One region of the Pseudovibrio sp. Ad26 genome, then DNA from elsewhere that is predicted to be linked to it. Evidence: predicted binding sites of a transcription regulator. Region 1 holds the regulator's gene; each other region holds the start of a gene.
What was found. The regulator PhoB, encoded in region 1, activates phosphate uptake and scavenging genes when phosphate is short. The targets are predictions, from matches to a motif close to TGTCATNNANCTGTCAT.

Region 1 (2,270 bases):
TGCCTACCCCAACGGCAAGGGTTGTCACTTCAACCAAACCAACAGTGGCTGAAGCGATTGCAGCTGTTGCGCCTTCTCCAAGTCCCCGACAGATTCAGCCAACAATAGCAGGCGCCAACGCCCTTAAAGTTGAACCGATTGAAGCTATCCAACCAGAAATTTCTCCAGTCCCAACCTCCGATCTCTTTATTCCGGTTTCAGAACGCGCCTCCATCCTGACATTGAATGAGCGCACCTGTAAGTGGCCGATTGGTGATCCGAGTTCTGACGACTTCTATTTCTGTGGGCGCCAGTCAGATGCAGGCACACCTTATTGTGCGCATCACCGCAGCATTGCCTATCAGCCCGTCAGCGACCGCCGCAACCGCCGCGCAAGCTAATCTGAGCTGAAAAAGCAACGTATTGAGCCGGGTCCGAAGCCCGGCTTTTTGCTGTTTTGGGGGTTGCCAGCTGCTAATGTCGGTGACCTGTAGATATGAGAAAACCGCCCTTGGGCGGTTTTAGATTTCCTTTTGTGCCTTAAACACTTACCCAACAGCGAACTGGTCGTTAAAAGCGTATCCGGCGCCGCGGACGGTGCGGATCGGGTCTTTCATGCGGCCTTTGTTGATGGCTTTGCGCAGGCGGCCTACGTGGACGTCCACGGTGCGTTCATCTACGTAAACATCATGGCCCCAGACACCATCCAGCAGCTGTTCACGGGAGTAAACGCGGCCCGGTGCGCTCATGAGGAACTCCAGCAGGCGGTATTCTGTGGGGCCGAGGTGGATTTCGCGGCCTGTTCTGCGCACGCGGTGGGTTTCGCGGTCGAGCTCGATGTCGCCAGACTTGAGCATTGTGGAAACAACTTCTGGCAATGCACGGCGGAAGATCGCACGAACACGGGCCATAAGTTCCGGAACGGAGAACGGTTTGACGACGTAATCGTCGGCCCCGGTTGCCAGACCGCGGATGCGCTCGGATTCTTCGCCGCGCGCTGTGAGCATGATAATCGGCATGCGCTCGGTTTCTGAGCGTGCCCGCAAACGACGGCAAAGCTCAATGCCGGAGAGGCCCGGAAGCATCCAGTCCAGCAACAGCAGGTCTGGCTGGCTTTCCTGCAACAGGACTTCCGCCTCATCTCCTCTTGCGCACACGTCAACGGTGTAGCCCTCTGCTTCAAGGTTATAGCGCAGCAGCAGGCTTAGCGGTTCTTCGTCTTCTACAATCAGTATCTTAGGCATATTAAAGTGCTCTCTTTGCACCTTCTCTTATAAAGCAATTGCGTGTATTCTGCTCGTTATAAGTGAACACACTCTACACGGTTGTAGTCTGCGCCAGCTCGTCCGTCTTTGGACGATCTGTTGGAAGGTGGCTTCCGGAGATCATGTAGTAGATGTTTTCTGCGATATTGGTTGCATGATCACCGATGCGCTCAATATTCTTTGCGCAGAACAACAAGTGCGCGCACATGGTGATGGAGCGCGGGTCTTCCATCATGTAGGTGAGCAGCTGACGGAACAGGCTGGTGTAAAGCGCATCCACTTCGTCATCGCGGACATGCACCCGCTGGACAACCTCAAGATCGCCAGAGGTGTAGGCATCCAGAACGGCTTTGAGCTGTTCAAGTGCCAGATCAGACATGTGCTCAACACCCACAGCGAGCTGCTTGTTGTTGAATTCGGATTCAATGGCCAGTGTCCGCTTGCCGATGTTCTTGGCCATGTCACCGACGCGCTCCAGATCGTTGGAGATGCGCATGGCGGCGATGATGTCGCGCAGATCGCTTGCCATTGGCTGGCGGCGTGCGATCACGGAGATGCACAGCTCTTCCAACTCGGCCTGCATGTTGTCCAGACGTTGATCGGCAGCGATGGTACGTGTTGCCAGCTCACGGTCCTGTCTCAGCAGTGCGGTGACAGCGTCATGAACAAGGGTTTCTGCCAGTCCGCCCATTTCAACGACACGTCCGGCCAGTTCTTTCAGCTCTTCATTGAATGAAGAGACAATATGATCTTTCATCGGATATCTCCTTAGAGTACCGCTCTTTTATTTTTAACCAAAACGGCCTGTGATGTAATCCTGCGTGCGCTGGTCTTTTGGGTTGGTGAAGATGTCGTTGGTCAGCCCCTCTTCCACCAGATTACCCAGATGGAAGAACGCGGTGCGCTGGGATACACGTGCGGCCTGCTGCATGGAATGGGTTACGATGACGATGGTGTAGTTCTGGCGCAGTTCGTCCATCAGCTCTTCCACTTTCGCGGTGGCAATCGGGTCGAGCGCAGAACATG
Region 2 (2,270 bases), on a different contig from region 1:
GGCCGCGATCGCAAGTTCGATGGAGCAGGCCTGGGTCTGGCAATTTCCAAACGGCTGGCTGAGCTAATGGGAAGTTCACTCACCGTTCAGAGTCAGTTGGGTTGCGGCTCCACCTTCCTTCTTGAGATGCCTGTTGATGAGATTTCTGCTGACCCTGCCGAAAGTCATGAAGATCGCATCGCGATCGTAACCAGCAATCAGATTGAAGCCAGCCTTGTCCATAAAACGCTCAGCACCAGCGGGTTCATTCACACCAAGGTTCTGCAAGTAGACGAACTCGAAGAATTGCCTCTAACGCCACATTTTGACCGTTTGCTTGTTGGTGAAGAATATGTGGAACGCATTCGCAATTTCTATGGGCAGCAATCTGAGAGTGCGCCAGAGATCTTTGTCCTCATTAAACCTCAGGAGCGGGCACGGATTGCCGACATCAAGACCGGGGAGTTTTCTGGCTACTTGACCCGTCCTGTTCGTCGCAGCTCACTGCTTCGGGTGCTTTCACCAGGCTCGCTGCTGACAGATGAGGTTGATAGCGATGTAACAGAAGAAGAGGTGGCGCCTATACAGCAAGGCCAAAACACAAATCTCAATGTGTTAGTGGCCGAAGATAATCCAATTAACTGGATGCTGGTTCAAGCACTACTGGACAAACTGGGCCACAGATCAGAGCTTGCGGAGGATGGGCATAAGGCTGTTTCGCTCTGTGCCAGCGGCACATTTGATATTGTGCTTATGGATCTGCACATGCCCGGTCTGGATGGACTTGAAGCCATCTCCAAAATTAGAGGCAGGGAAGACAAATCTGCGTCGCAAGTGCCAATTTATGTTGTTTCAGCAGATGTTATGCCGGAGGCAAAAGAAGAGGCTCTTAAGGCCGGAGCAGACGGTTTTTTAAGCAAACCCCTAAAAAAGCAGGATCTCGAGGCTGTTTTAAAACGCTATGCTAAGAGATAGCTCGGTATATTTAGCCTGTTCAATATCACGAGGCGGTTGTTATACTCAGATTAACCGCGACCGCAGCATTGTTTAGCAAATGTGAGCGTCGTTACGCGGGTAAATGTTGGTGTTGTGTCACTCAACTGTCCTAAAATGGGCTTATATCACAGATTGACTACCCAAAATTGACATGGGTGACTCAATTGGTGCAAATTCAGAAAGGCGTTCTCATTATTGCAATGTTTCTTAAACACCTAAGCAATATGAGATAATAATAGTATGGCTGGATCTGGACATATTTCCCCGATGAAAGTCCTAAAAAAGTTCACACCGAGTAAGCTGTCAGGGCGACCTGCGCCGCGGTGGATCCCTCAGGCAATGCTTGGAAAAATGCCGGAGGCAGGACAAAGCCTTGGCAAAGTCGGACCACTCGAGGTTCGTCTTTCCAACGGAGCCAAAGAACTCAAGCAATCTCAACGTTTACGCTACGAAGTGTTTTACGAAGAAATGTCTGCAATTGCAGATGCACAAACGCAGTTGTCGCGGCTTGACCGTGACAGTTATGATGAGATTTGTGATCATCTGCTGGTCGTTGATCACAACAGCCAGGTTCGAAACAAGCCGTTTTCCAAGCTCAAGCCACAGATTGTAGGCACATACCGGTTGCTTCGTCAGGAACTTGCACAGCTCAATGGCGGTTTCTACACAGCAGGCGAGTTTGATATTCAAGGGATTCTGGATCGTCACAGTGATCTGAATTTCATGGAACTCGGTCGTTCTTGTGTTTTGAAACCTTATCGCACCAAGAAGACCGTAGAATTGCTATGGCATGGCATCTGGTCTTATGTGCTGACGCACAATGTAGATGTTATGATTGGCTGTGCCTCTATCGAAGGTACTGATCCTGATCTTCTTGCTGAGCAGCTTTCCTTCCTGCATCATTTTGCTGGTGCGCCGGAGGAATGGCATGTTTCAGCACTGCCGGACCAGTACGTGGAGATGAACCGCATTGCAAAGGACCAAGTGGATCAACGCGCTGCGCTGCGCTCTCTGCCCCCATTGATCAAAGGATATCTACGCCTTGGCGCCTATATCGGTAACGGAGCAGTTGTTGATCACCAGTTCGGTACCACTGATGTTTTGATCATCATGCCAGTGTCCAAGCTGAACTCACGCTATGTGAACTACTATGGTCAAGATGCCAGCCGGTATTCCAGCTGATCACAGAGCTACTAGTATCTCAAAATGGAGAGGGCGGGTTTCCGCCCTTTTTTATTTGCGTAGAAGCGCTAGCATCTCTACATATTTTTGGCATTTCTCAGCCAACTGCGCGC
Region 3 (2,270 bases), on a different contig from region 1:
AGAAAGAAGGCTGTCCTGTCCTTTAAGGGCACGCGACTCAATTGGAACGCCAAATACCGGCAGCGGGGTCATGGATGCGGCCATGCCGGGAAGATGGGCTGCACCGCCAGCGCCAGCGATAACAACCTTGAAGCCGTTCTCTTTTGCTGTTTTGGAGAATTCTACCAGACGGTCCGGGGTGCGATGTGCTGAGACGATGCGAGCATCATAGGAAACTCCCAGTGCTTCTAGCGTATCTGCAGCATTTTTCATGGTTGGCCAATCGGATTGGCTTCCCATGATGATAGCGACTTCTGGCTGATCTGTGCGGTTCATAAAACGGGCACCCTCTGAGCGTCTGGGAAGAAAGCGCGGATTATAGAAATAACGCGGCGTGTTTCAACCCAATTACAATAAGAAATGCCAATAGTATACGAAGGTTAGAGCTCTGCCTCTAATTTAGGCGATAATGTCAGGTAAGAGCTGTGTTTCCAGCACTTGAATCTGGTCTCTGAGCATCAGTTTTTTCTTCTTTAGGCGTTGCAGCTGGAGAAGATCCGCCCGTCCCGTTTCAATGAGCGCGTCGATAGAATGATCAAGATCCCGATGCTCCTGTCGCAACTCAGCGAGCTCGGAACGCTTGCTATCCTGATCGAGAGTATCTTCCGTCATCGTTTTGTCCTCACATGACACATATCGGTCTGTGTGCAACGAGACCCATCATTGATCAAATCTGGTGGGGCGCGTTGTCGCAATTCACCGCTCGGCAACAGTATACCGAATGTGCAGCGGTGATGAACAAGAGTCTCTCGATTTTTACAGGAAGTGTTGTCTCATGACGGATTTACGCAGCGTATATATAGGGTTGAATACTTAGTGAAGTTCTCTTTTGAGTGGAATATGAAACCCATTAAATTTACTGGGTCATTTATAAGTTCCCTAAGTTTTTCATGAATTAGCGATCTCGCGTTGTAGAGGCCCCAAAAAAACAGCTAATCATAGTTCGACAACTCAATAAAATGGTGCCATCATCCACCTGTAACAGAGACAATGTAGGAGGATCAAAACCTATGTCCATCCGTGAGCATTTGACTGAGCTGGAACGCCGCCATGCTACCATTGAGAGGGAGCTGGAAACAGCCAAGCACCATCCTTCGATGGATGAGATCGAACTAGGCAATCTAAAAAGGCAAAAGTTGAAGCTTAAGGATGAGATCTCGCGAATACGAGTGACAGGGTAGCTTCCTTTTTCTTAAACGAATAGAAAATGCGTCGCTTTTAGCGGCGCATTTTTTGTTTAGGGTCAGCCGATCTTTTTTGCTTCTTCGCGCAGTACGAACTTTTGGATCTTGCCTGTTGAGGTTTTCGGTAGGTCTGTGAAGACAACAGTTCTTGGTGATTTGAAGCTGGCCAGATGCTGTTTGCAGTAGGTTACGATATCGTCTTCCGTCACACTGCTGTTCTCTTTCAGCTCTACAAACGCACAGGGAGTTTCCCCCCATTTGTCATCGGGACGGGCAACCACTGCTGCTGCGGAGATTTCCGGGTGTTTGTAGAGGACTTCCTCGATCTCAATGGATGAGATGTTTTCACCTCCTGAGATGATGATGTCTTTGGAGCGGTCTTTGAGTTGGACGTATCCGTCTTCGTGTTGAACGCCTAAGTCTCCTGAATGGAACCAACCACCGCTGAAGGCTTCCTGTGTTGCCGTTGGGTTCTTCAGATACCCTTTCATCACAACATTGCCCTTGAACATGACTTCGCCGATGGTTTCTCCATCAGCAGGGGCTGGTTTCATGGTTTCGGGGTCAAGCACAGCAAGGTCCTGCAAGGCGACGTAATTGACCCCTTGTCTGGCTTTCAACGCAGCTTGTTCCGATGGTGGAAGCTCATTCCAATGGTCATGCCATTCGTTGACGACAGCTGGGCCATAGACTTCTGTGAGCCCATACAGATGAGTAACGTTGAAGCCTTCCTCTGCTATAGCGGCAAGAACAGCTTCAGGCGGTGGAGCTGCTGCAGTGAAGAACTCAACATCGTGGGTGAATGCACGTTTTTGATCTTCAGGGGTGTTGAGTAGCGTAGACATCACGATTGGAGCACCACAGAGGTGCGTGACTTTCTCATCCGCCAGCGCGTTCCAGATTGGGGCTTGTCGTACTTGGCGGAGGCAGACGTGCGTTCCGGCAACGAGGGACAAAGCCCATGGGAAACACCAGCCATTGCAGTGGAACATTGGCAGTGTCCAGAGATAAATCGGTTTTTTGCCCATGGCTGCGGTGATGATGTTT

Region 2: a site for PhoB is predicted at 1,070-1,086, ahead of PsAD26_RS01690 (GNAT family N-acyltransferase). Genes of this name have one in related genera too.
Region 3: a site for PhoB is predicted at 1,006-1,022, ahead of PsAD26_RS29235 (DUF465 domain-containing protein). Genes of this name have one in related genera too.

Annotation. Positions count from the first base shown of each region.
Region 1 is NZ_LMCE01000047.1:362,269-364,538, reverse strand. It holds gene PsAD26_RS08130 (GcrA family cell cycle regulator) at 1-380, shown strand, start outside; gene phoB (phosphate regulon transcriptional regulator PhoB) at 528-1,223, opposite strand; gene phoU (phosphate signaling complex protein PhoU) at 1,297-2,001, opposite strand; gene pstB (phosphate ABC transporter ATP-binding protein PstB) at 2,035-2,270, opposite strand, start outside.
Region 2 is NZ_LMCE01000008.1:23,060-25,329, reverse strand. It holds gene PsAD26_RS01695 (PAS domain-containing hybrid sensor histidine kinase/response regulator) at 1-954, shown strand, start outside; gene PsAD26_RS01690 (GNAT family N-acyltransferase) at 1,315-2,157, shown strand.
Region 3 is NZ_LMCE01000157.1:19,206-21,475, reverse strand. It holds gene purE (5-(carboxyamino)imidazole ribonucleotide mutase) at 1-315, opposite strand, end outside; gene PsAD26_RS26740 (DUF465 domain-containing protein) at 439-651, opposite strand; gene PsAD26_RS29235 (DUF465 domain-containing protein) at 1,050-1,220, shown strand; gene PsAD26_RS26735 (acyl-CoA synthetase) at 1,283-2,270, opposite strand, start outside.